DNA from 2 places in the Arthrobacter sp. zg-Y1143 genome. Region 2 is predicted to be linked to the other one. Evidence: riboswitches for the same ligand, from Rfam matches in the RefSeq annotation. Region 2 holds a riboswitch; the other holds the start of a gene.
What was found. A riboswitch is a leader RNA that binds a small molecule or an ion and turns the genes downstream of it on or off. The one in region 2 is predicted to bind S-adenosylmethionine.

Region 1: another riboswitch for S-adenosylmethionine. It lies ahead of QNN98_RS00705 (cobalamin-independent methionine synthase II family protein); the one in region 2 lies ahead of QNN98_RS03980 (hypothetical protein).

Annotation. Positions count from the first base shown of each region.
Region 1 is NZ_JASKLW010000001.1:123,298-138,634, forward strand. It holds gene QNN98_RS00690 (amidase) at 1-784, shown strand, start outside; gene QNN98_RS00695 (MsnO8 family LLM class oxidoreductase) at 812-1,792, opposite strand; gene QNN98_RS00700 (peptide MFS transporter) at 2,087-3,490, shown strand; SAM riboswitch class IV at 3,613-3,738, shown strand; gene QNN98_RS00705 (cobalamin-independent methionine synthase II family protein) at 3,758-4,963, shown strand; gene QNN98_RS00710 (hypothetical protein) at 4,995-5,345, opposite strand; gene pgm (phosphoglucomutase (alpha-D-glucose-1,6-bisphosphate-dependent)) at 5,465-7,096, shown strand; gene QNN98_RS00720 (aldehyde dehydrogenase family protein) at 7,159-8,586, opposite strand; gene QNN98_RS00725 (SDR family NAD(P)-dependent oxidoreductase) at 8,583-9,446, opposite strand; gene QNN98_RS00730 (uracil-xanthine permease family protein) at 9,586-10,899, shown strand; gene QNN98_RS00735 (glycerate kinase) at 10,927-12,036, opposite strand; gene QNN98_RS00740 (glycerophosphodiester phosphodiesterase family protein) at 12,098-12,898, opposite strand; gene QNN98_RS00745 (bifunctional lysylphosphatidylglycerol flippase/synthetase MprF) at 13,025-15,337, shown strand, end outside.
Region 2 is NZ_JASKLW010000003.1:78,768-94,104, forward strand. It holds gene narH (nitrate reductase subunit beta) at 1-1,657, shown strand, start outside; gene narJ (nitrate reductase molybdenum cofactor assembly chaperone) at 1,654-2,352, shown strand; gene narI (respiratory nitrate reductase subunit gamma) at 2,475-3,227, shown strand; gene QNN98_RS03955 (MFS transporter) at 3,254-4,486, shown strand; gene QNN98_RS03960 (histidine phosphatase family protein) at 4,527-5,267, shown strand; gene QNN98_RS03965 (NAD(P)H-hydrate dehydratase) at 5,242-6,129, shown strand; gene QNN98_RS03970 (CPBP family intramembrane glutamic endopeptidase) at 6,176-6,934, shown strand; gene QNN98_RS03975 (VOC family protein) at 7,045-7,479, opposite strand; gene QNN98_RS03980 (hypothetical protein) at 7,545-7,979, opposite strand; SAM riboswitch class IV at 7,995-8,127, opposite strand; gene QNN98_RS03985 (CU044_5270 family protein) at 8,643-9,758, opposite strand; gene QNN98_RS03990 (RNA polymerase sigma factor) at 9,755-10,282, opposite strand; gene QNN98_RS03995 (LLM class flavin-dependent oxidoreductase) at 10,515-11,534, opposite strand; gene QNN98_RS04000 (RBBP9/YdeN family alpha/beta hydrolase) at 11,629-12,180, shown strand; gene QNN98_RS04005 (ATP-dependent DNA ligase) at 12,191-13,258, shown strand; gene QNN98_RS04010 (SGNH/GDSL hydrolase family protein) at 13,268-14,311, opposite strand; gene paaZ (phenylacetic acid degradation bifunctional protein PaaZ) at 14,604-15,337, shown strand, end outside.

The sequences.
Region 1 (15,337 bases), on a different contig from region 2:
CTCCGGCTCCGCCCAGCAGGATTTGGGCCAGTTTGTGGTGGCCGGTCCACTGGCCCGAACCGCGGCCGACGCCGGACTGCTGCTGGACGCCATGGTTGCCGGGCCGAACCACCGCGCCACCAGCGCACCGCCGTCCACGGACGGCTTCCTGGCCGCTGCGCAGCGGGCCGAAGGCACATTCCGGATAGGCGTCAGCACCCGCTCACCCTTCGAGTCCAGGCTGGAGATCCGCCTTGATCCCGAGGCGCTTCAGGCGCTCGACGCCGGGTCGGCCGCGCTAACTGCGGCAGGCCACGACCTGGTGGACACGGACCTGCGCTACGACGAACGGTATCCGGATGCGTTCGAGGCGGTGTGGACGGCGTTCCTGGCTACGGCTGTGCTGGAGCCGGGGGCCGAATCGGAACTCACCGGCATTGCAGCGTCCAAGCGGCAGCGGGCACTGGGCCGAAGCGCCGCGGACCTGGTCACGGCCATTGACATCCTGCGCACCTTCGAAACCGACACCATCCGGCAGTTCGGTGCCTATGACATGATCCTCACGCCGTCCCTGGGCATGACGCCGCGGCCCATCGGCTGGTACACGGACGGCGGCGGGGAGGAAGACTATGTACGGCAGTGCCTCTACTCGCCGTTCACGTCCATGGTTAATGTGTGCGGACTTCCCGCCATCTCCGTTCCCGTGTACAACACGGAGGCCGGACTGCCGATGGGTATCCAGCTCATCGGCCGTCCGGGGGCCGAAGCCGACCTGCTCGCCGTCGCCGCGCAGCTTGGCTACTGACCCCGGTTCCCCATCCAGGCGGGGCCGCTAATCCGTGAACAGGCCGGCGAGCAGCCGGTCGGACTCCCGTTGGCCCGCGAGGTCGTAGGCTCCCCCGGTGGCCAGGAGTTCATCGGCACCGGTTGCGGCCACGAGCCCGCCCAGCCTCTCGCGGACCTGGTCCGGGGTGCCGTGGATGGAATTGGCCAGTGATTCCCGGATAAGTTCCTGCCGGCGTTCCGGGCCTTCCGCAGCGCTGCCGCTCCCGGCCAGGGCGGGGAACACACCCTTGGTACGTGAATCGGCCAGGGCCGCGGCCTCGGGGAGGAGCAGTTCAGCGGCGGCCCTTTCCGTGCCGGCAACCGCCACGTTCACCGCGGCCAGCACGTAGGGGCGCGGGAACCGGTCCGAGGGGCGGAAGGATGTCCGGTACCGTTCCAGCACCTGCCCGGGGTTGTTTCGGAACAGGCCCGGCCCGCCGAAGACCAGGCCCAGGCCCGCACGCGCAGCGATATCGGCACCGGCTCCGGTGGCCAGCACAAAAACCGGGGTTTGGCCGGAGTCCCGCGGCCGCGCCGTGATCGGTGCCGTGCCGTCGAGGTAGGCCAGCAGTTCCGCCAGGTCCGCTTCGAACCGTTCGGCCTCAGCCTTTCCTGCCTTTAGTGCCCGCCGCACCGCCTGCGTGAAACCCACCGAACGGCCCAGCCCCAGGTCAATGCGGTCCGGGTAGAGGGCGGACAGGGTGGCGGCCTGCTCGGCGACCAGCAGCGGCGGATGGTTGGGCAGCATGATGCCGCCGGAACCGATGCGGATGCTGCTGGTCCGGGCGGCAAGGGCGGCCATCAGCACCGCCGGTGCTGAACCGGCAATACCGGCCACGGCATGGTGTTCGGCCACCCAGAAGCGCCGGTACCCAAGCGCTTCAGCGGCTTCGGCACGCTCGAGGACTGCCTGCAGGGCATGGGCCTCGGAAAAGCCCAGCCGTGAGTTGGCGCGGTCAAGGATCGAGAGGGGGACGCGGGTGGGCATACCGGTGGCAACCCTGCACACTCCCCCGGAATTCCGGCTGCTTGTAGGCAGCGCCCGGGTTTGCGCAAAATCCGGGCGTAACGGGGGCCCTATTGCACGTAATCTCGCGGAAATCGACCTGCAAACGGGTGACCTTCAGCACATGGCCAAGGGAAACCTGCCCGGTTCGGGGCGGAATACGCCGGTTTTCCCGGCGCTTACCCCCGCGGGGAGTGGGACCATTAATCCGTGAGCCATACCCCCAGTAACCCAGGCGTCCAAGAAGCGCGTAAAACCTTCTTCGGCCATCCCCGGATGTTGGCCAATCTTTTCAGTGTCGAGTTGTGGGAACGCTTCTCGTTCTACGGCATGCAGGGCATCCTGCTGTACTACATGTACTACAGCGTCACCGAGGGCGGCCTTGGCATCGACAAAGCCATCGCCACCTCGCTGGTGGGCGCATACGGCGGTGGTGTGTACCTGTCCACCATCATTGGTGCGTGGCTTGCGGACCGGGTCCTCGGATCCGAACGCGTGCTCTTCTACTCCGCCGCGATTGTTGTGCTCGGCCACATTTCGCTGGCCGTGCTCCCGGGCGCAGTGGGACTGGCCGCCGGCCTGATCCTGATTGCCCTGGGTTCCGGCGGCGTCAAAGCCAACGCCACTTCGCTGGTGGGGACCCTGTACGACGAAAAGGATGAACGGCGCGACGCCGGTTTCTCCCTCTTCTACATGGGCATCAACCTCGGCGCCCTGGTCGGCCCCCTCCTCACCGGCCTGCTCCAGGTGAAGCTCGGCTTCCACTACGGCTTCGGCCTGGCTGCCATTGGCATGGCCATCGGCCTCGTCCAGTACGGCCTGACCCGCAAGTACCTGCCCGAGGCTGCCCACCAGGTGACCAACCCGCTGCCGCGCCGCAAGTACGCCACCATGGGCGGCGTTGCCGCCGGCGTTGTGGTCATCGTTGCCCTGGCCGTGGTCTTCGGCCTGCTCAAGGCGGAGAACCTCGCAGTGGTCATGGCGACCGTGGCCATCCTTGCCTCGGTCGCATACTTCGTGATCATCCTGCGCAGCCCGAAGGTGGGCGCCGTCGAACGCCGCCGCGTGTACTCCTTCATGCCGCTGTTCATCGCCAGCGCCGCTTTCTGGGCCCTGTTCCAGCAGCAGTTCACCGTGGTGGCGCTGTACGCGGACACCTCGCTGGACCGGTCCATCTTCGGCTTCACCATGCCGGCGGCCTGGGTGCAGTCCATCAACCCGATCTTCATCATCATCTTCGCGGCCGTCTTCGCCGCGGTCTGGACCAAGCTGGGCGACCGGCAGCCGTCCTCGCCGCTGAAGTTCTCCCTGGGACTTGCCGTAATGGGCCTGGCCTTCCTGGCCTTCATCCCGTTCTCGGGCGGCGGCCCCAACAGCACCCCGCTGCTGGCGATCGTCGGCATCCTGCTGCTGTTCACCTTCGCGGAGCTGTTTATCTCCCCGATCGGCCTGTCCGTGGCAACCAAGCTGGCGCCGGAAATTTTCCGGACCCAGATGGTGGCGCTGTTCTTCCTTTCGGTCTCACTGGGCACCACGCTGGCCGGCTGGCTGGCACAGTTCTACGACCCCGAAACCGAGGTCAGCTACTTCCTGTTCAGCGGCGGAACCGCCATTGTCCTGGGCATCGCCCTGGCAGCGGCGACCCCGGCCATCAAGAAGCTGATGAGCGGCGTGCGCTAACCGGCACAACAGTTTCAGTTCCACCAGGACGGCGGCACCGGGCAACCCCGGGGCCGCCGTTCTTTTTGCCTGCCGTCACATGCTTGGCCTGCGCCCGGCGTCGTGGTTAGGATGGGCACCAGCTTCAGGAGACACGGCCGCCAAGCTCCGACTTGGCCGTGCACCAACCCCATGCTTCGCGGGTGGTTCGGATGACGAAGCGGCCTGCACCGCCTTTTCCAGGCATCCGGTGCAGGCAAGAGCACGTGAATCCCAAGGATTATTTCCATGCGCAAAAGCACCGACCGTATCCTGGCCACCCATGCCGGTTCCCTGCCCCGCACCCCCGAACTCCTCGCGGCCAACGCAGCCCGGGACGCGGAACCCTCCGACACCGGGGGCTATGCCGAACTGCTCAGCGACGCCGTCGCCGACCTGGTGCTGCGCCAGCAGCGGGCCGGCATCGACATCCCCAACGACGGCGAGTACGGGCACGCGATGTCCGCGGAGGTGGACTACGGGGCCTGGTGGTCCTATTCCTTTGCCCGGCTCAGCGGCCTGACCGTGGCGGAGACCGGCATCTGGGAGATGGAGCCCGTCCGTTCCGAGCCGGGAAAACCGGTACTCACCAGCTTCGGTGACCGCCGCGACCGCGGGCGCTTCCGCGAGGCCTACACCGACCCGTCGTCGGGCATCACCACCGGCGCCCAGAAGGTCTTCCCGAAGGTCACCGGCAAGGTGGAATACACCGGGTACGACGCCGTTGCCGGCGACATCCGAAACCTCAAGTCAGGGCTTGCGGCAGCGGGGCTGGAGGAAGGTTTCCTCGCCTCGCTTTCCCCCGGTTCCTGTTCACGCATCGCCAACGAGTACTACGCCACCGAGGAGGAGTTCATCTACGCCTGCGCGGACGCGATGCGGGAGGAATACAAGGCGATTATCGACGCCGGCCTGATTGTGCAGATCGACGATCCCTCCATTGCGGAGAACTGGGACCAGATCAATCCCGAGCCGTCCGTCGAGGACTACCTGCGCTTCACCGAAATCCGGGTTGAGGCCCTGAATTACGCACTGCGCGGCCTTCCCGAGGAGCAGATCCGCTTCCACCTGTGCTGGGGCTCCTGGCACGGACCGCACACAACGGACATCGAGTTCCGGCACCTGGCGGACACCCTGCTGAAGATCAACGCCGGCGGTTACAGCTTCGAAGCCGGCAACGTACGGCACGAGCACGAATGGCGGGTCTGGGAAGACACCAAGCTGCCGGGCGGCAAGGTGATCATTCCCGGCGTCGTCTCCCATGCCACGAACGTAGTGGAGCATCCGGAGTTGGTGGCGGACCGGATTGAGCGCTTCGCCCGGCTGGTCGGCCGCGAAAACGTGATTGCGTCTACGGACTGCGGGCTGGGCGGCCGCGTGCACCCGCAGATCGCGGCGGCCAAGCTCGAAGCCCTCGGCGAAGGTGCGCGGCTGGCCAGCAGCCGTCTATGGTGACCCGACAAGCACAACGACAAGTGAGGGCTTCCTAGCTGTCCAGCCCGGCGGCGGCCAGCGCCAGCATTCCGCTGGCCGCCGCCAGCAGGCCCAGGCCGCCCAGGGCGTTAAAGGCGCGGCCGCCGTCTTGGCGCAGGCCCCGGCTAAACAGGACCGCTGCGCTCAGCCAAGCCGCCAGGAACACCAGGACCGGCAGGACACCGGCGGCGAATCCGGCGGCCTGCTCGGCCCAGGCCGGGAGTTCGAACTGCCGGCGCTGGCTCCAAAAAAACCAGAAAACCGGGGCGGCGCATACGTAGATGATGTTCAGGACCGCCATGGCTGCCCGGGTGCCGCGGCGCATTCCGGGCTGAAGCTGCGCCGGTACCGCACTGGCCGCCATGGTGTGCCCCTCTCCGCCGCGCCCTCGCGGCTGTCCGATCGAGCATACGGCCGGACGGGCAGCTTTACACGTAGGCGGGCGTCTGCCGCACCTGCCGTTTCTTTGGCATGCTTAGGGGTATGTCTAATCGTGCAGGAAAACCCGCTGAACCATCCGACCTTGTAGATCTCACCGCGCTGTTGGACGCCTATTACGACGTCGCACCGGATCCTTCGAACGTGGCGCAGCGCGTTGCGTTCGGTACTTCCGGGCACCGGGGATCATCGCTGAACGGCGCCTTCAACGAGCAGCATATTGCCGCCATCACGCAGGCGATCGTTGAGTACCGCCGTTCTGCGGGCATCACCGGACCCCTGTTCATGGGCAAAGATACCCATGCCCTGTCCGAACCGGCGCAGAACACCGCATTGGAGGTCCTGGCGGCCAACGGCGTGAACGTGCTCATTGATGCACGGAACGGCTTCACCCCCACCCCGGCCGTCAGCCACGCCATCCTGAAGTACAACGCCTCACGGACGGACCAGTCCGACGGCATTGTGGTGACGCCCTCGCACAATCCCCCCGCTGACGGCGGCTTCAAGTACAACCCGCCCACGGGCGGGCCGGCCGGTTCGGACATCACCAACTGGATTGCCGACCGCGCCAACGAACTGCTGGAAGCCGGCCTGAACGGAGTGAAGCGCATTCCGCTGGGCGAAGCACGCCTGGCCGATTCCGTGGGCACGTACGACTTCCTGCAGAACTACGTCGAAGACCTCCCCTCGGTGCTGAACCTGGATGCGATCCGCAGCGCCGGCCTGCACATCGGCGCCGATCCGCTGGGCGGTGCTTCTGTGGACTACTGGGGCGCCATTGCGGAGCAGCACCAGCTGAACCTGACCGTAGTGAACCCCAACGTGGATCCGCAGTGGGCATTCATGACCCTGGACTGGGACGAGAAGATCCGCATGGACTGCTCCTCCCCGTACGCCATGGCCTCCCTGATTGCCCGCGCCGACGAATACGACATAGCCACGGGCAACGACGCCGACGCCGACCGGCACGGCATTGTCACCCCCGACGGCGGGCTGATGAACCCGAACCACTACCTGGCCACGGCCATCGACTACCTCTACCGCAACCGCTCAGGCTGGAGCGCAGACGCCATGGTGGGCAAGACCCTGGTGTCCTCCTCCATGATCGACCGCGTGACGGCGGACCTGGGCCGGGTGCTGATGGAGGTTCCCGTGGGCTTCAAGTGGTTTGTCCCGGGCCTGCTCTCCGGCGAGACCGCTTTCGGCGGCGAGGAATCCGCCGGCGCTTCCTTCCTGCGCCTGGATGCCAGCCCGTGGAGCACCGACAAGGACGGTCTCCTGCTGGCCCTGCTCGCCTCGGAAATGACCGCAGTGACCGGCAAGACCCCGTCCCAGCGGTACCGCGAACTGACCAACAGGTTCGGCGACCCGGAGTATGCCCGCGTGGATGCCCCGGCCACCCGGGAGCAGAAGGCGGCGCTGGCCAAGCTCTCGCCGTCGGACGTCACGGCCACCACCCTGGCCGGCGAGGAAATCACTGCCCGCCTGACTGAAGCTCCCGGCAACGGCGCACCCATTGGCGGACTGAAAGTGACCACGGAAAACGCCTGGTTCGCCGCACGCCCCTCCGGCACGGAGGACGTATACAAAATCTATGCCGAGTCCTTCAAGGGCTTGGAGCACCTGCACCAGGTGCAGGCTGAAGCCAAGGCCATTGTGGACGGCGTCATCTCCTAGCGATACCGCGTTAACGGCAAAAGGGCGGACCAGGAGGTCCGCCCTTTTGCCGTTAACGGGCGCTAGAGCAGCCGGCGCAGGATCTGTTTCTTCACTCCGTTGTACGGCGGGTACGCGAACCGGAGCGTATCCAGCAGGGTGCCCTTGCTGAAGACCGGGCGCAGCTGGCTGAACGTATCGAAGGAGTACTTGCCGTGGTACGCGCCGGTTCCGCTGGCCCCGGCACCGCCGAACGGCAGCCCCGGCACGGCCAGCTGCACGGTGCTGGCGTTGTGGTTGATGCTGCCTGCCCGTACGCCGGCCTCGAACGCCTGCCGCGCAGCTGCCGAATTGGTGTACAGGTAGGCGGAGAGCGGAACCGGGCGGGCGTTGATGAACTCCATCGCCTCGTCCAGGTCCTTCACGGTCAGCACGGGCAGGATGGGTCCGAAAATCTCTTCCTGCATCACCGGCGACTGCGGATCCACGTCCGTAAGGATGGTCGGTTCAAGATACAGGCCGGCACGGTCGCTGCGGCCGCCGGCCAGGATTGTCCCGCTGTCCAGCAGCCCCACCAGCCGCTCCCAGTGCTGTTCATTCACGATCCGGCCGAAGTCCCTGCTCTTGGCCGGGTCCTTCCCGAACAGTTCCGCCACGGCCTTGACGAGGTGTTTGCGCAGTGCGGGCGCGGCTTCCTCGGTGACCAGCACGTAGTCCGGCGCCACGCAGGTCTGTCCGGCGTTGAGCAGCTTGCCGAACACCAGACGCCGGGCGACGCCGGCCCAGTTGCCGTCCAGCACCACGGCTGGGGATTTGCCGCCCAGCTCCAGGGTGACCGGAGTCAGGTGCTCGGCTGCTGCCTGCAGCACAATCCGTCCCACACGCTCCCCGCCGGTGAAGAAGATGGAATCAAAGCGTTCCTTGAGCAGTGCGGTGCTGATGTCCTGCCCGCCCTCGACCACCGCGACGGCGTCGGAATCCAGGTAACGCGGTACCAGGTCGGCGAGTACCGCAGAGGTGGCCGGGGCCAGTTCGCTGGGCTTGAGCACGGCCGCGTTACCGGCCGCCAGGGCGCCCACCAGCGGGGCCAGCACCAGCTGCACCGGATAGTTCCACGGCCCGATGATCAGCACCACACCCAGCGGCTGCGGCTCTGTTTTCGCCGACGCAGGCAGCAGCCCCAGCGGCACCGGAACCCGGCGGCTGCGGGTCCACTTGTCCAGGTGCTTCAGCGCGTGCTCGGCCTCGGCCCGGACCAGAGACAGTTCCGTGACGTAGCTTTCCAGCGGGTTCTTGCCCAGGTCCGCTGCCAGTGCGTCCGCCAGCTCCTGTTCGCGTTCCCGGAACAGGCGGATGAGGCCCGTGAGCTGGGCGCGCCGCCACGCCGGCGGACGGGTGCGCCCGGATGCGTAGGCCTTCCGGACCCGCGCCAGGACGGCCGGCACCACTGCCGGGGATTCGGCGGACAGGGAGGATTCCGGGTCCGGGAAGGCGGAAACCATTTCGCTCATGCCTTGGCCTCTTCCTTTGCGCCATCCGCCGCCGGTTTCCGTCCGGTGAAGTGGTCCATGGACTGGTAAACCTTGAAAACACGGCCGGCCACCACGTCCCAGGCCGGCTGCGGCAGCACATTGCGCAGGGCACTGCCCAGGGCCACGGTCCACGGCAGCTGGATCCGTGCCTTGCCGGCCAGCATCGCCCCCCAGGCCCGGTCCACCACGTGCTGCGGTTCCATCAGCGGGGTCAGCAGCGGCCCGCGGGCACCTTCGAACATCCCGGTCTTGATGTAGCTGGGGATCAGGGTGGTGACGGCCACGTGGCCGTTGCCGGATTCATTCAGCTCCAGGCGCATGGAGTCGCTCCAGCCGATCACGGCCCATTTCGACGCCGTGTACACACTCATCTTGGGCACGGACAGCGTGCCTGAGGCGGAGGCAACGTTGAGGATCCGGGCCGGGGTGCGGCGTTCGATCATCCCGGGCAGGAAGGCCCGGGTCACCTGCATGGGTGCCAGGGTGTTCACGGCCATCACGGCGTTGATGTCTGCCTTCGGGGCGTGCTCCCAGAAGTATTTGCCGCGCACAATGCCCGCGTTGTTGATGAGGATGTCCGGAACGCCGGCGTCGCGGATCACCTTTTCCGCCGCAGCCTCAATGTCCGGCAGTGAACTGACGTCCACCGCATAGGGGTAGACAGCCGATGCGCCCTGCTCGCGCAGTTCGGCGGCGGTGCCTTCCAAGGCCTCGGCGTTGAGGTCCCACAGCACCACCGCGGCCGCGCCTTCACGGACGGCGCGTTCGGCATAAAGCCTGCCCATGCCCATTGCCGCGCCCGTGATAAGGACCACCCGTCCTGAAACTGAAATGCTCATGCTGCTCCATCGTCTAGCGGTACGGATTCAACGTTGTGACCGGTCCGCGCGGCGCGCGGGTCTTATTGCAACGTAACATCCCGGCAATCGTTGCCGGTTAGAATTTTGGTAAAACCCCCTGTCTTCGGAAGGCACAACCATGAGCAGATTCGGTACGGCCTGGACCCTCCATGGAGACGGTAAGACCATCAAGCCCGGCGCCTATGTTGCCCCTGAGGAGCGCCTGAGCTGGCCGCGCACCATCGGCATTGGTTCCCAGCACGTTGTGGCGATGTTCGGCGCGACGTTCCTGGTTCCGCTGCTGACCGGCTTCCCGCCTGCCACCACCCTGCTGTTCTCCGGTATCGGTACGATCCTGTTCCTGATCATCACCGCCGGAAAAGTGCCCAGCTACCTCGGTTCCTCCTTCGCCTTTATCGCCCCCATCACCGCGGCCACCAGCCAGCACGGGCCCGGCGGTGCGCTGGGCGGCATCATCATGGCCGGCGCGGCGCTGTTCCTCATCGGCCTGGCCGCGCAGGTGGCCGGCACGCGCTGGATCCAGCTCCTGATGCCGCCGGTGGTCACCGGTACCATCGTGGCGCTGATCGGGTTGAACCTGGCCGGCTCGGCCCGGACCAACTTCGAAAAGGGGCCGGTGACGGCTGTGGTCACGGTGGCCGTGATCCTGCTGGCCACGGTCCTCTTCCGCGGATTCTTCGGCCGGCTGTCCATCCTGATCGGCGTCCTGGCCGGCTACGGGGTGGCCATGCTGCGCGGCGAAGTGGATTTCGAGGCGATCAGTTCCGCGGCCTGGTTCGGCCTGCCGCACTTCCACGCGCCGAGCTTCCACTTCTCCGTGATCGGCTTGTTCGTGCCGGTGGTGCTGGTGCTTGTGGCCGAGAACGTCGGGCATGTGAAGTCCGTGGCCGCCATGACCGGCCGGGACCTGGACCCGTACGCGGGCCGGGCGCTGATGGCCGATGGCCTGGCGACCATGCTGGCCGGTTCAGGCGGCGGTTCGGCCACCACCACCTATGCCGAGAACATCGGCGTGATGGCCGCCTCCCGGGTGTACTCCACCGCGGCCTACTGGGTGGCCGGCATTGTGGCCGTCCTGCTCAGCCTGTTCCCGAAGTTCGGTGCGCTCATCGCCACCGTTCCGCCCGGTGTGCTCGGCGGCGCCGGCGTCGTGCTGTACGGCATGATCGGCATCCTGGGTGTGCGGATCTGGGTGGATAACCGGGTGAACTTCTCCAACCCGATCAACCTGTCCGCCGCCGGCCTTGGCCTTATCGTGGCCATCGCGGACTTCACCTGGGTCATTGGGGACCTGACTTTCGGCGGCATTGCCCTGGGCACCGGCGCGACCCTGGTGGCCTACCACGGCATGCAGGCCATCGCCCGCTGGCGGGGCACCGACCCCGACGAGCCGGCGGAGGACGCCGGGGCCACCCCCAGCCGGCTGGGCTAACGGCGGCGGAACGGCGGCCGCGGGCGCTCAGGCGCCTTCGAGGACCTGCCGGGTTGCCCAGGCAACGTATTTTGCCGCCTGGGACATTGCATCCTGCGGCCGCTGCACCACATCCAGCAGGCTGACGGCCGCAACAATCCCGTACTCCTGCAGTTGGTCCGGGGTCAGTGTGATCTGCCCGGCCACGGCAACCACGGGAATACCGGCATCCCGGGCCCGGGCCGCAACTTCCAGCGGAGCCTTCCCGTAGCGGGACTGGTTGTCCAGGGAGCCTTCGCCGGTGAGGACCAGATCGCAGCGGGTCAATGATTCATCAAGTCCGGTGAAGGCCGAGAGCAGTTCGAATCCCGGGTGCAGGGATGCCCCGGTGAAGGCCAGGAACCCCGAGGGGAAGCCGCCGGCCGCACCCGCCCCGGGGACATCGACGTCGACGCCGGTGGCCTCCTTCAGGAGCCGCGCCCAGTTGTCCAGCGCCTCTTCGAGCAGCTGCTGCTCCGCTGCGCCCGCGCCTTTCTGGCCGCTGAAGACCGCCGCCGTTCCTTCATAACCCAGGAGCGGGTTCCGGACGTCGGCGGCAATCCGCAGGTCCACCCCCGCCAGCCGCGGATCCAGTCCGGACGCATCCACTGATGCCGCGTTCAGCAACCCCGCGCCGCCGGGCGGCACAGGATTTCCATCCCGGTCCAGGATCTTCAGGCCCAGCGCGCACAGTGCCCCGGATCCGCCGTCGGTCATGGCCGAACCGCCGATGCCCAGGATGATGGTTTTCGCCCCCGCCTCCAGCGCGTGGGCGATCAACTGTCCGCTGCCGTAGCTGCCTGCAGCCAGTGCCGTCTCCGGGGAAGGATCCAGCAGGACCAGCCCCGAGGCGCGTGCGGTTTCGATCAGGGCCGTGTCGCCGGACAGGGCCCAGACGGCCGTGGTGTCCCGGCCCAGCGGCCCCGTGACGCGGGCCGTGCGGGGTTCGGCACCGGCGCCCAACGCGGCATCCAAGGTGCCCTCGCCGCCGTCGGCCACCGGAACCACCGTCACGGTGGCCTCGGGGTACACCGCGAGCACTCCCTCAGCCATGGCTGCCGCGGCTTCTGCGGAGGTGAGGGAGCCTTTGAACTTGTCCGGGGCAATAACTACGCGCATGTCTTCATCCTGCCAGCCGGGGGTGACATGGCGGCTACCTGTCTTCGACGCCGCCGCGCCCCTACCGCCACTGCCCGCGGTCCTTGAGCACCTTCACCAGGAGGTCTGACCGGTCCGAGACAATGCCGTCCACACCCAGGTCCAGCAACCGGTTCATGGTCTCTTCGTCATTGACGGTCCACACATGGACCTGCAATCCGGCACGGTGGCAGCGGCTCAGGAAGGACGAGGTGACCACGCGGACCGGTCCGAATGCCACCGGCACCTGGATGCATTGGAACCGGCCCAGCCGGGATACCAGGCCGGCGGCGCCCAGCGGCGCCAGCAGCCGCAACAGGACGGTCAGGGCAGTGCCCGCCGAGCTGGCCGCGGGCCGGCCCAGGTGCTTCAGTGTGCGGAGGCGGCGTCGGTCCGAGAAGGACGCCACCAGCACCCGGTCCTGCGCCGAGTGCTTTTCGATCAGCGCGGCGAGCAGTTTTGCGCCTGGTGCGTCCTTGACATCCACGTTCAGCCGCATATCCGGCCATTCGGTCAGCAGTTCCTCGAAAGTGGGGATCCGTTCGGAGCCGGCCACCAGGACCTCGTTGAGCTCACGGCTGGTGAGTTGGCTGATCTTTCCCGCCACTCCCCCGGAAATCCGGTCCACCGTCTCGTCGTGGAAGGCCATCAGGACGCCGTCCCGGCTGGTGCGCACGTCCGTTTCCAGGTAGCTGATGCCTAGGTCGGCGGCGGCGCGGAACGCGGCGAGTGTGTTCTCGTACCCGTCCGGAGAAAAGCCGCGGTGCGCCAGGGCAATGGGCTCGGGCCGGTCCGCTGCGCCGGACGGCGGATTGTCACGGGGCGCACGGAAGTACGGATGCATTGCGTTCACGCTCGTACTTTATCCAACCTGCGGCACGCACTGGGCCGGGCAGCACCGCTCCCGGACTCCGCGGCCCTAGAATGGCAGGACCCCGACCCCGGCTGGCTCCGGGCTGATGGAGGTTCCGTGGCTGACGTTCTTCCCGCCCCACGCCGCTTTGAGCGGTTTGTGCACTGGCCGCTGCAGTGGCTTCGGGGCAGTGTCCGGCGGTCGCCGGCCACCTTGGTTTTTATTGCCTCCTTCTGGGTGCTCGGAGCGCTCACTTCCTCGCTGGTTACGGGCCCGGAAGGGCCTCTGCAGGACTGGGCCACCCTTTCCGCGCATACCTTGACCGGGAACCCGGCGGCCCTGCTCCTGTGCTGTCTCTGGGCCAGCGGAATCGGAGGCTATATAGGCGGCACGCTGCTGGCCCTGATGGCCGGTTTGTCCTGCGAGCGGCTGCTGGGCACCGGACGGTTCCTTATGGTTGGTTTCACCGGGCAGATTGTTGGCGCGCTGCTTGCCATCGGTTTCGCGTCTGCCACCAGTGCCTCGATCGGTGACTGGTCCCGCGCATTGGTGTCCGAATCCTATGTTGGTCCGCTTGCCTTCATCGCCGCGGTTGTGGCCGCAGCCAGCGCCCAGGTCAGCACTTTGTGGCGCAGGCGCCTGCGGATCACCATGTTCACCCTGCTGGTATTGCTGGCCCTTTACGCCGGGAGTTTCACAGACCTGATGGTCCTGGGCGCGGCCGTTACGGGTGCGTTCATGGGACCGTTCCTGGCCGGACGGCGGCCCACGGTCCCGGAGCGGCTGGTCACCAGCCGGCGCGAGGCCGCAGTCCTGGTGGCGCTGGTGGTCCTTGCCTCCGCCGTCGGACCCGTTATTGCCGCGCTCAGCACCTCCGCAGTGGGACCGCTTGCAGTGCTGCGGTATCTGTTTACCAGCGTCGAGGTGAATACTCCGAACGAGTTGGCGGAGCTCTGCAATGGATCTGCCGCCGCCCGCGAGTGCGCCGTGGCCCGCATCCAGTTGCGCGCCGGACCGGCCGGGTTCTTCCTGGCCGTCCTGCCCCAGGTCCTGTTGGCCACCTTCTCCGAGGGGCTGCGGCGCGGCCGCCGGTTTGCCTGGCTGGCAGCATTGCTGCTGCAGGGCACCATGACGGTGCTGGCCACCGTCCGGCTCGGGCGGGCCCTCGCCCGAGGTGAGCTTGCCCTCCTGCCGCCGGGACCAGGCATTGTCATTGCGCTGGTACTGCCCATGGTGGTTCCATTGGCGGTCTTTGTGCTGCTGCTTTTCACCCGCCGGTTGTTTCCGGCCCGCGCCCCCGACGGAACCTACCGCCGGGTGGCCGCGGCTGTCGGGACATCCGCGGCGGTGCTGGCCTCTCTGTATCTCGGTGCCGGACTGCTGAACCGCGACGGTTTCAGCCCGGCTGCCACCCTGGGGCTGCTCGCAGCGGACCTGCCCGGGCGGTTTCTTCCCATTGCCGAGGTGGCCTACAGTACGCCTGCCCTTGACCCGGAGAATCTTCCCGCCGTCCTGGTCTACGAAGGCGTGGGCGTGCTGTTCTGGGTATTAACCTGCCTGCTCCTGCTGCGTTCCTTCCTGGTCCCGCCACGGAACCTGACAGCCCGGGATGAAGAGCGGGCCCGTTCGCTGCTGAAGACCCATGGTGGAAGCACCATGGCCTGGATGACCCTCTGGCAGGGCAACACCTATTGGTTTTCCCCCACCGGCAACTCCTATGTGGCCTATCGGGTGGACAGCGGCGTGGCGGTCACGGTGGGAGACCCCGTGGGGCCGCCCGGTGAACTTCAGCAGACGGTGGCGGGCTTTGCTGAGTCCTGCACGGACAACGGCATCACGCCCTGCTTCTACTCGGTGGGCGGGAAGGTGCGTGAGTTGACTGCTGCGCTGGGGTTTTTATCCCTGCAGGTGGCCGAGGAAACCGTGCTTCCGCTGGGCTCACTGGCTTTCAAGGGCAAGAAATTCCAAGACATCCGCACCGCACTGAACGCTGCCCGGAAACAAGGCATCAGCGCGCAGTGGATCAGCTATCCCACCGCTCCCCTGGCCGTGCTGGACCAGTTGCGGGCCATCTCCGAGGAATGGGTGGCAGATAAGAAGATGCCGGAAATGGGCTTCACTTTGGGCGGGCTGCAAGAGTTGGATGATCCGGAAGTCCGCTGCCTGGTGGCCGTCGACAATGACGGAACGGTCCATGCCGTGACATCCTGGCTGCCCGTGTACCGGGACGGGATTGTGGCCGGCTGGACGTTGGACTTCATGCGCCGGCGCGGTACCGGTTTCCGTCTGGGAATGGATTTTCTGATCGCGTCCGCAGCCCTGTCCCTGCAGGATGAAGGGAGCCGGTTCCTGAGCCTTTCCGGAGCACCCCTGGCCCGGGCGGTGGCCCGGGAGCCGGACGTCGACGGTTCACCGGTGATGGACCGTCTG
Region 2 (15,337 bases):
CCGTCCCGGGCAGGGGTATCCCCGCCGGTACGAGGACCAGGAACGGTGGAAAGGCGGCTGGGAACTGAACAGCCGCGGGAAGCTGAAGCTGAAGGCCGGCGGACGGCTGGCCAAACTCTTCGGCATCTTCGCCAGCCCGGTCCAGCCGGAGCTGAATGACTACTACGAGCCCTGGACCTACGACTACGAGAACCTGATCAACGCCCCGGCCGGCAAGGACTTCCCGGTGGCCCGGCCCAAGTCCCTGATCACCGGCGAGAACATGAATATCCGCTGGTCCGCCAATTGGGATGACGACCTGGGCGGTTCGGAGCGCACCAACCGGCAGGACCCGGTGCTGCAGAAGCTGCGCAGCGAGGCCGAGGAGAAGGTCAAGGCGGACTTCGACAACACGTTTATGTTCTACCTGCCGCGGATCTGCGAGCACTGCCTGAACCCCTCCTGCATGGCCTCCTGCCCGTCCGGAGCCATTTACAAGCGCGAAGAGGACGGCATAGTGCTGGTGGACCAGGACCGCTGCCGCGGCTGGCGGCAGTGCGTCACCGGCTGCCCGTACAAAAAGATGTACTTCAACCACCGCTCCGGCAAGGCCGAGAAGTGCACCTTCTGCTATCCGCGCATCGAGGTTGGTATCCCCACGGTCTGCGCGGAAACCTGTGTGGGCCGGTTGCGGTACATCGGGATTTTCCTGTATGACGCCGACAAGGTTACTGAGGCCGCCTCCACCCCCAACGTTCAAGACCTGTACGAGGCACAGTTGGACCTGATGATGGACCCCAATGATCCGGAAGTGGTTGCCGGCGCCCGGGCAGAGGGGATCCCGGAGGACTGGATTGACGCGGCCCGGCGCTCGCCGGTCTACGCCATGGCCAAGACGTTCCGGGTGGCGCTGCCGCTGCATCCGGAATACCGGACCATGCCCATGGTCTGGTACGTACCGCCGCTGTCCCCGATTGTGGACGTGCTCAACGAGCAGGGGCACGACGGCGAGAGTGCGGACAATCTTTTCGGCGCCATCGAGGCGCTGCGGATCCCGGTGGAATACCTGGCCGAACTGTTCACCGCCGGGGACACCGACCTGGTGACCGGGGTGCTGCGCAAGCTCGCTGCCATGCGCGCCTACATGCGCGACATCACCCTCGGTGACGCTCCCGACGAGCGGATTGCGGCCGACGTCGGGATGACAGGTGAGCAGATTGTGGCTATGTACCGGCTGATGGCCGTGGCCAAGTACGAGGAGCGGTATGTCATCCCCACTGCGCACCTGGAGGACGCCCACAACCTCGAGGAAATCGGCTGCTCGCTGGATGTGGAGGGCGGGCCGGGCATGGGACAGACCGGGGTATTCGGTGAAGCCTCCGGCCGGCCGACGCCGGTGGCGGTGGAAAACTTCGACGCGCTGCAGGCGCGGCAGCGCGGGGAGGACCCCACCGGAAACGGCAACCTGGGCGGCCGGGTGAACCTGCTCAACTGGGACGGGCGGGGAACACCGCGCGGACTGTTCCCCGCCAACAACAACCGCGGGGCAGCGGATGCAGACGCCGCCGAGGGCAAAGGCGCGGGGTACGACTCCGCCGAAGGCGACGGACCGGCGTCGGACTCCGGCGGGCGGAACCGTCCCGAGCCACCCTCCTCCGGACCGGGGGTCCGCCCGTGAGCCTGCTGGAGAAGCTGCTGGGCAAACCGGGCAAGGGCACGCTGGCCCCCGAGCCGTACGCCGACCAGCACCCCGCGCGCAGCCGGGCCATTCGGCAGGCAGCTGCCCTGCTGCTGGAGTATCCGGACCGGCAGCTGCTGGACCTGGTGCCAGCCATCCGCTCGGCCCTGGCCGAAGCCGGCGCCGGCAGCAGCGAGCTGGACCCGCTGTTTGGCTGGTTCGCCGACACGCCCCTGCGGGACGTGCAGTCGGCCTACGTGCAGGAATTCGACCTCTCCAAGCGGCACAGCCTGCACCTGACCTACTGGACCGACGGCGACACCCGGCGCCGCGGTGAAGCGCTCGCAGCCTTCAAGGAGATCTACCGCTTGCACGGAGTCCTGCCCGAGGGCACCGAGCTCCCGGACTACCTGCCGCTGGTGCTCGAGTTCGCCGCCAAAGTCTCACCGCAGGACGGCTACGAGATGCTCCAGCGCTACCGGCCGTCCGTGGAACTGCTGCGCCTGGCCCTCCGCGATGACGGGCTGCCCCATGAGGGTGTGCTGACCCTGCTGTGCACCACGCTGCCCGGTGTCTCTCCCGAGGATGCCGCTGCGGTGATGCGTACCGCGGGCTACGGGCCGCCCACCGAAACCGTGGGCCTGGAACCCTACAGTTCGCGGCTGCTGCCGGTGAGTGAAAGGAACAGCCCATGATCGCAGTGGATCTACGGGCGGAAATGCCGCAGGCAACCGTGCCGGAAGCAACCGTGCCGGAAGCAACCGTGCCGCTGGACGTGCCGCCGCCGGGGAATGTGCAGGTGGGCCTGGACGACGTGATGCTCTGGGGAGTGCTGCCCTATCTGGTGCTCGCCGTCCTGATCCTGGGCTCCATCTGGCGCTACCGGTATGACAAGTTCGGCTGGACCACCCGGTCCTCCCAGCTGTATGAATCCCGGCTGCTGCGCATTGCCTCGCCGCTGTTCCACTTCGGCATCCTCGCGGTGATTGTGGGTCACTTTGTGGGACTGGTGATTCCCAAGACCTGGATGGACGCCATCGGGTTGAACGAGGACACCTACCATTTCTTCGCCCTCAGCGTCGGGACCCTGGCCGGCGTAGCCACCCTGGTGGGAATCGTGCTGCTGATCTACCGGCGCCGCACCACCGGTCCGGTGTTTATGGCCACCACCCGCAACGACAAGCTGATGTACATCTTCCTGCTCGCCGCAATCCTCACCGGGCTGGCCACCACCGTCTTCTCCGTCTTCGACACGAACATCGTGAATTACCGGGACACTGTGTCGCCCTGGTTCCGGTCGATCTTCATCCTTCAGCCGGACATCCTGGGCATGACCGCGGCCTCGGTGTCCTTCAAGATCCACACCCTGTTCGGCCTGGTGCTGTTTTCCCTCTGGCCGTTCACCCGGCTGGTGCACGCGTTCACCGCACCGCTGCAGTACCTGTTCCGGCCCTACATTGTCTACCGCTCCCGGGGGAAGCGGCCTCTTCCCGGTGCTGCGCCTCCGCCCCGCGGCTGGGCGCCGGTGGGCACCCCGGACCGCGACCGCCGCGGCGTTCCGCGGAACTGAGTACTCCCTCCTGAAGGCAGGCACCCATGTCTACAGCATCTACCTCGCCGGCCGCAGGGGCGGACCTGAAATCCGGCCAGCTGCGGAACCTGATAGTCGCGACCATTGCCTCCACAGTCGGCTTCTGGGCCTGGACCATCATCGGGCCGCTCTCCAGCCGTTACGCCGCCGACATGGACCTGGGCGCAGGCCAGACCTCCGTCCTGGTGGCCATGCCCATCCTCGTCGGTTCGGTGGCCCGCATCCCGGTGGGTGCCCTGACGGACCGGTACGGCGGGCGGATCATGTTCACCGTCATCCTGGGTGTCACCGCGCCCCTGGTGCTGCTGACCGGAATAGTGGGACGGCTGGGCAACTTCCCGTTCCTGGTGGTCATCGCCTTCTTCCTGGGCATTGCCGGGACGGTGTTCGCCATCGGTATCCCGTTCTGCTCGGCCTGGTATGACCGCAGCCGAAAGGGTTTCGCCACCGGTGTTTTCGGCGCCGGGATGGTGGGCACCGCGGTGTCCGCCTTCTTTACCCCAAGGCTGGTCGACGCCGTCGGCTACATGGGCGCGCACATCACCATCGCCGTCGTGGTGGCCGTCATGGCCGTGATCAGCTGGCTGGTCCTGCGCGAGTCCCCGGCCTGGTCCGCCCCCACGGAACCGGTGCTGCCCAAGATCACCCACGCCTTCACGCTGCGGGTCACCTGGCAGCTGTGCTTCCTGTACGGGGTGGTGTTCGGGGCTTTCGTGGCGTTCTCGAACTACCTGCCCACGTATCTGGGCAACGTGTACGACTATGACGCAACCGCGGCCGGGACCCGGACCGCCGGGTTTGCGGTGGCCGCCGTCATTGCCCGGCCCATTGGCGGGACTATGGCGGACAAGGTGGGGCCGAAGCTGGTCACCCTGGCCTCCCTCGCCGGAACGGTGGTGCTGGCCGTGATCGTGGCGCTGCGGCCGGAGGAGGAACGGGTGTACGGTACCGCGTTCATCCTGATGGCGCTTTTCCTGGGGCTGGGCACCGGCGGCGTGTTTGCGTGGGTAGGGCGTGCCGCCCCGGCGCAGGACGTCGGCACCATTGGCGGGATCATTGCCGCCGCCGGCGGGCTTGGCGGATACTTCCCGCCACTGGTTATGGGGGCCACCTATGATCCGGAAAGCCGCAGTTACTTTGTGGGGCTGCTGCTGCTGGCCGCTTTTGCCGCCGTCGCGTTCCTGCTGACCTTTACGGTGCGCAACGGCGGGCGGGTGGATGAACGGACGCGTACCTGAAAACCGGTGTCCGGCCGGCGGCGGGCGTACAGTCGGGTGCATGGGTGCAACCGAACTGATCCTGATCCGCCACGGTGAGAGCGCGGGCAACGTAGCCGCCACCCGCGCCGGACGTGTTGGTGCCGAACGTATTGACATTGCCTGGCGGGACCCGGACGTCCCGCTCAGTCCCGACGGCGAGGAGCAGGCCGCGGCGCTGGGCCGCTGGTTCGCCGAGCTGCCTGCCGGGGACTTGCCGGATTCGGTGTGGTGCTCGCCGTACCTGCGCGCACAGCAGACCGCAGAACTGGCCGGACTGCCTGGACTCGCCGGGCCGATGCGCCTCGACGAACGCCTCCGCGACCGTGAACTGGGCGTGTTGGACCTGCTGACCAGCGCCGGCGTCGCCGCCCGCTACCCGGAGGAAGCCGAGCGCCGGGCCTGGCTGGGGAAATTCGTGTACCGGCCGCCGGGCGGGGAGTCCTGGGCCGACGTCGCCCTGCGGTTGCGTTCCGTCTTCCGCGACCTCGACGACGAGGAGGACGGCAAGCGGGTGGCAGTGGTCTGCCACGACGCAGTGATTATGCTGATCCGCTACATCTGCGAACGGCTGAGCGAGCAGGAACTGCTGGATCTCGCTGCGGCCAACAGCGTTCGCAACGGCTCGGTCACCCGCCTGGTGCGGCCGTCCGGAACCGGACCGTGGAAAGCGCACACCTTCAACAGTGTGCTCCACCTGCAGGACAGCGGAGCACCCGTCACCGAACACTCTGGAGATGAGCATGACGTCCACCCCCGCTAAACTCGTTACCCCCGCACTGCTGCGCGACTGGCAGCTCTCCACCGACACTGCCGGGAAGGAGGAGCGCGGCACCGTAGTGGTAATCGGCGGCGAACGCCGCACCCCCGGAGCCGTGATGCTGACCGGCCTTGCGGGCCTGCGCGTGGGCGCCGGCCGGCTGACCATGGGCGTGGCGGACTCCGTTGCCGTGGCCGTAGCCGTTGCCATTCCCGAATCCGGCGTGGTGGGACTCGCGGAAGCCGACGGCGGCATAGACGGCGGTGCTGCCGGCGGACTTCTCGCTGCGGACCTGGAGTCTGCAGCTGCGGTGGTGATTGGCCCGGGAATGGCCGACGCCGAACAGACTGCGGCCCTGCTGCAGTCCGTGGTGCCGCTGTTGGGGGAGAAGACCCAGGTGGTGCTGGATGCCTACGCGCTGGGTGTGCTGCCCGGCCAGCCGAAGCTCGCGGAGGCACTGGCCGGACGGCTGGTCCTGACCCCTAACCGCACCGAGATCCTGCACCTGCTGGGGGATGAAGACGCGGACGAGGAGTCCCTTGACCTGGCCGAAGCCTCGGCCGAGGTGGCCAGCAAGTATTCGGCCGTAGTCACCGCACAGAACCTCGTCACGGCACCGGACGGCTCCAGCTGGGAAGTGCCCGCCGGGAATCCCGGCCTGGGTACGTCCGGTTCCGGTGATGTCCTGGCCGGTGCGGTGGGCGGTTTCCTGGCCCGCGGTGCCACGCCGGAGCAGGCCGCATGCTGGGGCACCTACCTGCACGCCGTGTCGGGGGACCGGCTCTCGGCGTCGCGCGGCCCGCTCAGTTTCCTGGCGCGCGAGCTGCTGGAGGCCATGCCCCCGGTGATCGCGGAGCTGAACTAGGGGGAGCAGGCTGCCCGGTGCCGCTTCGGGCTCCTATCCTTAACTGATGACAGCTAACGAATACCGGGCCCCGTCCGGCCGCCCGCCGGCGCAAATCCCCTGGCTGGCGTACCGCTTCACCCGCAGTGATGCCGTGGCGGCGGGCTACTACGTCCTGTTCCTGCTGTTGCTCAGCTTTGTGCCGATCGACATTCCGGGCCTGTCCGCGCTGATCCCGGATCCGCTGGTGGCCGCATATGTGATCAACCTGGCCTTCTACGCGGTGGGCGGCGTCCTGGCCCTCATCGCAGCCCGGGCCTATGTGGCACGGGAAGCAAGGATCCTCGCTACCCGGCCGGTCCTTTCAGCGGCGCTGATTCCGATCGGCGTGATCCTGACCATCATCGCTTCCATGGTGGGCCTGATCATCACCGGCGAGGCGGAGACCGCCGTGAACCAGGAGGCCGTGCAGGGCCTGGTTACGCAGATGTCGCCCTGGCTTGTGGTGCCCCTGGTGGTGGTGCTGGCGCCCTTCGTGGAGGAGTACATTTTCCGCCACCTGCTGATCGGCAAGCTCAGCCGCTACTGGAACACCTGGGCTTGCTGCATCCTGTCGGTCCTGCTGTTCGCCTCCATCCACATTGTGGGCAAGGAGTCGCTGTCCCTGCCGGTACTCATGCCCTATCTGGCCACCGGCGCCGTGCTGGTGGGCATGTACGTCTGGGCCGGGAACAACTTCATGCTGTCCTACGGGGTGCATGCCGCGAAGAACCTGCTTAGCGTGGTGATCATCTACGCCGTGCCGCCGGAGCTGCTGCAGCAGTAGGGTCTCACGGCTGTTTTAGAGGATCCGCGGACGCCCTCTGCACAGCTGATGCGGGTATTGGCCCTTCCACGCCGCATCAGCTGTACAGAAGCTGGAAGAGCAGGTGCGCGTCAGCTGATGCAGAACTCGTTGCCCTCGGGATCGGCCATCGTGTACCAGGAGTGCGGGCCCTGACTGGCCTCGTACAGGAAGGATGCACCTCGACCTTCCAATGCGGCCCGGGCTTCGTCCTTGTCCCTGCCCTCCAGCCGCACATCCAGGTGGATTCGATCCTTGACGGTCTTGGGCTCGGGGACGGGCTGGAACAGGATGCGCAGCCGGTCCTCCTGTCCCACCTGATCGGCAGGGCAGATAGCTGCGCCGTCACGCCAGACCCGGACACCGTTGTGCTCAATCACGTCCTCGGGTTTTGCGAAGCCCTGGTCCAGCAAGGACGAGATGAAGCCCTGGTCCGTGGGCTCCAACGTCCAGCCCAAGGTTTCCGCCCACCAATCGGCCTGAGCGTGGGCATCGGTGCAGTCTACGCAGATCTGTATGTTCGTCATGGCCCAGAGCCTAGGAGGGCAGCGCCACCGTCGGCACTGAATTGCGGCCAGCTACCGTCCGCAAGCTAGGAGCCGGGCTTCTCGAGCCGCTCACTTTCGGGTGCCCGGACCGGAGAGCCGTTGCACGGCAGCACCCGCTCCGGCCGGGCCAAGTAGAAAAAAGAGCTCCGGGCTTCGGAGCCAAACCCGCCGGGCACCATCAGCGTGGAATACCGCTGGCACCACTGGGGCGTGTCGACGGCGGCTTCCAATGCGGTTGCGACCGCACCGACATTGTGGAACCACATCAACTGCTGCTGGCCGTCGATAACCAGGTAGATGAGGTCCAGCTGCGGATCCGCGGTGACGTCGACGTCGGCCCAGTGCTCCCAGCCCTGAAGCCGGCGGCCGTGGATCCAATGGATGTTGTGGCCCGGAGCGAAACCGGTGCAGTTGCTCGGGGAGGAACTGCTGAAGTCGGGGTTGTTGAAGCCGGAGTTGCTGACACTGGAAATGCTCACAGTGGGTTCCTTTTCAGGTTGTCCTTGCCTGCAGCGGATGAAGCAGGCCGCTTCGTCATCCGAACCACCCGCCGAACAGTGGGGTTGGTGTGGGGCCAGTCGGAGCTTTTATGCCCGGCGAACCGGGCGAAGGCCACATCTCGTGAAGCTGAAAACTACTGTAGCGGAGGGCGCCGACATTTCGACAGGGGCTCTTGTTCTCGGGTCCCGGGCCGGGCGCCGGGGGGGGGCCGGGCGGGGCGCCGGGCGGGCCGGAACGGCGGCAACGAAAACTTCCGCTCGCAGAGCTCGCGAAAGTTATTAAAGCCGCCTAACCCGGCCCGTCCGGTGCCCTGGTGCCGCACCGCGCCTGACTCGGCCCGTCCGGTGCCCTGGTGCCGCACCGCGCCTGACTCGGCCCGTCCGGTGCCCTGGTGCCGCACCGCGCCTGACTCGGCCCGTCCGGTGGCCTGGTGCCGCACCGCCCTACCCGGCCCGTCCGGTGCCCTGGTGCCGCACCGCCCGACCCGGCCCGGCCGGCCTTGGTGCCGCACCGCCTGACCCGGCCTGTTCGGTGCCCTGGTGCCGCACCGCCCTACCCGGCCCGGCCGGCCCTGGTGCCGCACCGCCCGACCCGGCCCGCGGCCCGGTGCGCCGCCCCGAAAGGCGGCGGAAAGGAGAGCCCTACGGGGCGGAATCCACCACGGAGGTTCTAATCGAAGTCCATGCCTGAACGGTGCCGGCAGGAGCGTTGGGGAAGTCCTGCAGCAGTACGTCCTGTTCGCCGATGACGAGTCCCGAGTCAGGATCGATGATGATGTCGGTCCGCGACGTTCCTCCTGGGTGGGGGATTCCGATGGCGATGCCTGTCCTACCGTCCACTGTTGCCTGCTTGTCGCTTATGACCACGCCGGGGATCAGTGCAGCGGCCCGATACATGGTTGCGCGCAGGTCGGCGGGGACGGCCCCGGTGCGCAAACCGTCAGCGATGGTTACAAAGGCCTCGGTTTCCGGCGTTTTGCCGGCTCCCTCGGTGCGCTCGTAAATGAGGTCCAGCAGTTCCCGGGGATCCCGGGGCAGGCTTCCGGCTTCGTCGAGGGAGGTGCCGATGATGACCATCGGCGCCTGCCCGTAGAAAGCTCCGCCCGGGCCGCGCTGGATTCCGACCGTCGGGTTCGGCACCCCGCCCTTCGGCGGCAGCTGGGCGATCTCGGCGGCCGCCTTCTTGGCGGCGTCGGACGAGGACTCGAGGGGAATCCGCTCTCCGCGGTCCCAGACCCATTCACCGTTCCTGTCTGCCGGTATGTAGAGCTGATCGCTGACGGTTTCCTGCCAGGAAAGGTCGCTGCCGTCGGCCATCTGCTTGCCGCCCCAGGTCAGCTCGGTTGTGTCGATCTTCAGGTACTGGCCGGGCCCCACCAAGGGATCAGAGGTGCGGATAGTGGCGTCAGCCGCGGCGTTCAGGACTTCTGCTGCCTCAGCGGTGGCGCCGGGACTGCCGGGCCGGACGACGTCGGCCACCACTATGCCTCCCACCAGCAGAGCTGCAGCGGCGGATGCAAGCAAGAGACGGCGTCGGGCGCGGGGCGCCGTGGTCCTCGGGCCTCCGGCGCGGCGGGCGTTTAGCGGAGGAACAGCGTGCAGGCGGGAGGGCGAGGTGCTTTGTGCCGCCTGCGGGGCGTCCATCACGGCCAGCGACCTGGCGCGGCTGCCGGCCAGCTCCGTCTCGTGAACCCAACGTGCGGGGTCAGCGGATGCAAGTGCGCGGTCAAGGCCGCCGGGCTTATTGGTATGGCTCATCGTTTCGCTCCCTCTGAAAGTGATTCCGTGTCCAGCAGGCGGCCGAGCGCCTTGCGTGCCCGGTGCAGGCGCATCCTGACGGCGGTGGCACTGGTGTCGAGCAGGTCCGAGACTTCGCTGGAACTGAAACCGTCCCAGTACGTCAGGAGGAGGACCTCCCGGTCATCGGGCCCGAGCCGGGCGAGCGCTTCGTGGATACGGGAGTCGTCGTCGTTCCGCTCGTGGTCGCGTTCAAGCTGGAGGGCTCCGAGGAGGTTCACGGACCGGGAGGCGGACCGGTCATGGTTGCGGAGGACGTTTTTCGCGATCCCGAACAGCACCATGACCGAAAGGCTTTCCTCTTGCCCGGTCTTTTCCCAGGCGATCCGGAAGACCTCGGCACACAGATCCTCGGCGGTGGCGGCGTTTTCGGTTCGACGCCGGAAGTAGCGGTAGATGCGGTCATGTCCGGCGGCGTGGGCGGCCAGGAAACACTTCTCCCTGTCCACGTCCCGTTGTTCCTTCCGGAAGCTTTGTACACTCATGCCCTGTTAATGTCCGGCAGCCTCCAAAGTGTAACTGCGCGCGCCGAAAGCCCCGGCCGCGTACCAAAGGGAAGCCGCATCGAGCGCAGTAGGTACCGGACACAACGAAGGGGCCTGGCGGAGGCGGCTTTAATATTCCCCGCGAGCTCTGCGAGCGGGGAATTTCGTTGCCGCCGGAGCCAGGCCCCGTAGGTGCCAGGGCCAGTGTCGGAGTGACGCAGGCGCGGGAAACTTACCGCCAGCCGGCCCCCGGCGCCACCAGCTTCACGACGCTTTCCAGCAGCTGCGCGTTGTAGTCCACGCCCAGCTGGTTCGGTACGGTAATCAGCACGGTATCGGCTTCCTGCACGGCGGCGTCGGCGGCCAGTTCAGCAGCGATGACATCCGGTTCGCCGATGTAGCTCTTGCCGAACCGCGCCAAACCGCCGTCGAGATGGCCCACCTGGTCCCGTCCCTCGGCCTGCGCACGGAGCCCGAAATAATGCCGGTCCTCCCCGGTGACCAATGGGATGATGCTGCGGCTGACGGAGACCCGCGGGGTGCCCTGGTGGCCGGCGTCGGCCCAGGCCTGCCGGTACACGGCAATCTGCTCGGCCTGCAGCTGGTCGAACGGGACACCGGTGTCCTCGGTCAGCAGGGTGGAGCTCATCAGGTTCATGCCCTGCTCGCCCGTCCACTTGGCTGTGGCCCGGGTGCCGGATCCCCACCAGATGCGCTCGGGCAGGCCGGGGGACAGCGGATCGATGGGCATGGCTCCGGTGCTGCCGGTCATGGCCGGATCCGCCTGGGCGACGCCGGCACCGGCAATCGCGGCCCGGAACACTTCGGTGTGCTGCCGGGCCATGTCGGCGTCGGTGGATTCCGGCCCCGGCACGTAACCGAAGGACTCATATCCGCGCAGGGCCGGCTCGGGGGATCCCCGGCTGATGCCCAGCTGCAGCCTGCCTCCGCTGATCAGGTCCGTGGCCGCGGCATCCTCGGCCATTGAAAGCGGATTCATATAGCGCATGTCGATCACGCCGGTGCCCAGCTCAATCCTGCTGGTCCGCGCGGCCATGGCTGCGAGCATCGGGAAGGGGGCGGAGAACTGCGGGGCGAAGTGGTGCACCCGCAGGTACGCGCCGTCGACGCCGATTTCCTCGGCTGCGACGGCCAGCTCCACCTGCTGCAGCAATGCGTCACGTGCGCTGGGGGTCCGTGAGCCGAGCGCATTCCGGTAATGTCCGAAGGACAGGAACCCTATTCGTTTCATATCAGCCTCAGCGCCGTAAGGTTCGGCCGTATTCCCGTCCTCCCCGGACTTCCGGGCCGGGCACGTGGAAACGCAGCGGAAGGAAGCAGGAACAGTGCACATCACCTTGGTCCCGGGCTATCAGGGCTCACCGCCGGAGCAGTGGCAGAGCCGGTGGGAAGCCGACCTGCCCGACGTCACCCGCATCGCGCCGTCGTCGTGGGACGAGCCGGAGCTGGAGGACTGGATGTCCGCGCTGGACAAAGCCGCCGGGGCACAGCACGGGAACACCGTGCTCGTGGCGCACAGCCTGGGCTGCCTGGCCGCGGCGGAATGGCTGCTGCGCAACCCCGTCGGCGCCCGCGGGGTCTTCCTGGTCAGCCCGCCGGATCCCGTAGCCGCCTCCTTCCCGCAGCCGGCCGGGACGTTCCGGAACCCGCGCTTGCAGGAACTGCCTGTTCCGGGCCTGCTGATCGCCAGTGAGAGCGACCCGTACTGCGCGCTGCCGGCGGCAGAGGTCATTGCAGCGGCCTGGAAACTGCCATTCATCAATGCCGGCGAGCTGGCGCACATCAACGAAAAGAGCGGCGTCGGCTACTGGGAACAGGGCCGGGATTTGCTCACCGCGTTCACCGCGGGGCTGGGGGAACGGGCCGCAATCGGATAAGAATGGGCACATGCAACTTCCGGTGATGCCTCCCATTGCGCCCATGCTGGCCAAAGCCGCCAGCTCCCTGCCCGAAGGCGAGTACCTCTACGAGCCCAAATGGGACGGGTTCCGGTCCATCATTTTCCGGGACGGCGACGACGTCGAGATCGGCTCCCGCAACGAGAAGCCGATGACGCGCTACTTCCCCGAACTGGTGGCGGCACTCAAGGCCAACCTGCCCGAGCGGTGCGTGGTGGACGGGGAAATTGTGATGGTGGCGCCGGACGGTAAACGGTTGGACTTCGAGCTGCTGCAGCAGCGTATCCACCCGGCCGCCAGCCGCGTGAAACTGCTTGCGCAGCAGACCCCGGTCCGGTTCGTGGCCTTCGACCTGCTGGCCCTGGGCGACACGGATTACACGGACAAACCGTTCGCCGAACGCCGCGAGGCCCTGGTCCAGGCGCTGAAAACGGCGCAGGCACCGGTGTCCGTCACCGCCGCAACGGATGATCCGGAGCAGGCGCGGGACTGGTTTGACCGGTTCGAAGGTGCCGGGCTGGACGGAGTGGTTGCCAAGCCGCTGGATGCTGCGTATGCCCCGAACAAGCGCACCATGGCCAAGCTCAAGCATGAGCGCACCGCTGACTGCGTGCTGGCCGGCTACCGGGTGCACAAGTCCGGCCCGGACCTCATCGGTTCGCTGCTGCTGGGCATTTACAACGACGACGGCGAGCTCACCAACGTGGGCGTTGCCGGAGCCTTCTCCATGGACCGGCGCCGGGAGCTGTTCCAGGAGCTCCAGCCGCTGGTGGCGGGCGAAGAAGGGCACCCCTGGGCGTCGGAGGAGCAGGAGGCCGGCACCCGCACGCCCCGCAACTCGGAAGGCAGCCGCTGGAGCGGCAAGAAGGACCTCTCCTTTGTGCCGCTGCGTCCGGAGCGGGTGGTGGAGGTGAAGTACGACCACATGGAAGGGAATCGGTTCCGGCATGTGGCGAGCTTCGTGCGCTGGCGGCCTGACCGCTCGCCGGAGTCCTGCACCTACGCCCAGCTGGAGGAACCCGTGAAGTTCGACCTGGCGGACGTGCTGGGCAGCTAGCTGCGAAGACTAGCCGCGGCCCCGGCACCCGGTCCGGAATTCGCTGCCGGCATCCGCCAGGATGGCCGCGGTGTAGCCGTCCCGGTAACCGGTCTCGGTGGGATGCAGGTCGAACGGGCCGCCTTCGAAGCGAATCCAGGAATCGGCGGATCCCACTCCGTGTCCGGCGAATTCGTCCACCACGTCCACAAAGACGCCGTCCTCGGGAACCTGTCCGGCGATGACCGCATTCAGGGCGTCGGTTCCGGCGTTGAACAGGGCCTGCGCCTCCGCGCTGAGCGGGCCCGGCGCACCGGTTTCGAACAGGTGCGGGTATCCGGTGACCACCAGGGTGGCGCGCGGGGCTGCCTCGGCTATCCGGGCGAATTCCGCCGCCAGCTGGGGAGCCAGGACCGTCGAGGCGTAGGTGCTGGCCTGCTCGATGGCCGGTGCGCAGGTGGCCGGAAGTTGGGTCCCGGCGCAGGCGGCCACCACGGTGCCGAACCGGACGTCGTTGCCGCCGATGGTCACGGTCACGACGTCGGTCCGGTCGTTGAGCGTGCCGCTGGCCGCCGCGTTGCTGATCTGTTCGGGCAGGTCCACCGGTGCGTCAGCCGGGGTGGTCAGGGTGGTGGCGCCGGCGCAGGTGGCATCGGCTTCCAGATCCACGCGCCGCCGGGCGTCCAGCAGCGCGGGATAGCCCTGTTCCGTGCGGCCGCAGGCATCCAGCACGGGACCGCCGCCGTAGCCGGCGGCATAGGAGTCTCCGAAGGCCACATAGTCGACGTCGCGGCCCCAGCCGTGCCCGCCACCATGCCCGCCGCCGTGGCCCCAGCCATGCCCGTGGCCGTCTCCGCCCCGGTGCTGCACGGAGTCCCCGCCGAAGTTGCCCGGGGAGCCGCCTGCCGGACCGTCTGCCGCGGCGGACGACGCACCGCCGGCTAGGAGCGCCGCCGCAGCCAGGGCCAGGACACCGAGCCTCCCGCCGCGGAATGAACGGCGGAACGGGAGGCGGAACGGACTGCGGAAAGGGACACCGGGTGAACGGCGGTAAAGACCTGGGCGAGGGCTCATCTTTGCACTCCTTCGGGCAGCGGAATCAACGGCTCCAAGGCGGACAGTCTTTCCCAGCGCAGGGCATGCGGCAATCGCCAATCCCGTATCCGGTTCCCTGGCGGCAGGTTTTCCATCGACAACCCGGGCAGCATGAGCGGCCGGAATGCTGCCCGGAGGGGTGTGGCGCAACGCGCTCTGCGCTACGCTGGCGAGATACCGACCGTATGGTCAGTAATCGCCGGCCATTACGGTGCCCGGCGGTCCGGGCAACGGTGCCCGGCAGGACGCGTCCCGTGCGAAAGGTTTTCCCATGACGGCAACAGCCCTCGACGTTGACTACGTACCCAGCTACGTCCGGGACGCCTGGTGGTCTCCCGGCGACGGCGGAGCGGGCACCGAGGTGCGGGATGCCAGCACCGGCGAACTGCTGGCCCGGGTCAGTACGGACGGACTGGACACGGCTGCCGCCGTCGAACATGCCCGCAGCACAGGCCAAGCCGAACTGGGGAAGTACACCTTCCACCAGCGGGCCCTGCTGCTCAAGGAACTGGCCGGTTTCCTCAACGCCCGCCGGGAGGAACTGTACGAGGTGTCCGCCCGCTCCGGGGCCACCCGCAAGGACTCCCTGGTGGACATTGACGGCGGCATCGGAGTGCTCTTCGCCTACGGGTCCAAGGGGCGCCGCGAGCTGCCCAACGCCACGGTCATCACCGACGGCGCAGCGGAACGGCTGTCCCGGGACGGGTCTTTCCTTGGCGAACACATCTACACCCGCCTGCCCGGCACGGCCGTGCAGATCAACGCCTTCAACTTCCCGGTATGGGGCCTGCTGGAAAAACTGGCGCCGGCCTTCCTCGCGGGGCTGCCGAGCATCGTCAAACCCGCCACCCCCACCGGCTACCTGGCCGCCGCAGCCGTGCGGCTGATCGTGGAGTCCGGGATCCTGCCTCCCGGGTCGCTGCAGCTGATCTCCGGCCCGGCGCGGGACCTGCTGGACCACCTGGACTACCGGGACCTGGTCTCCTTCACCGGCTCGGCGTCCAC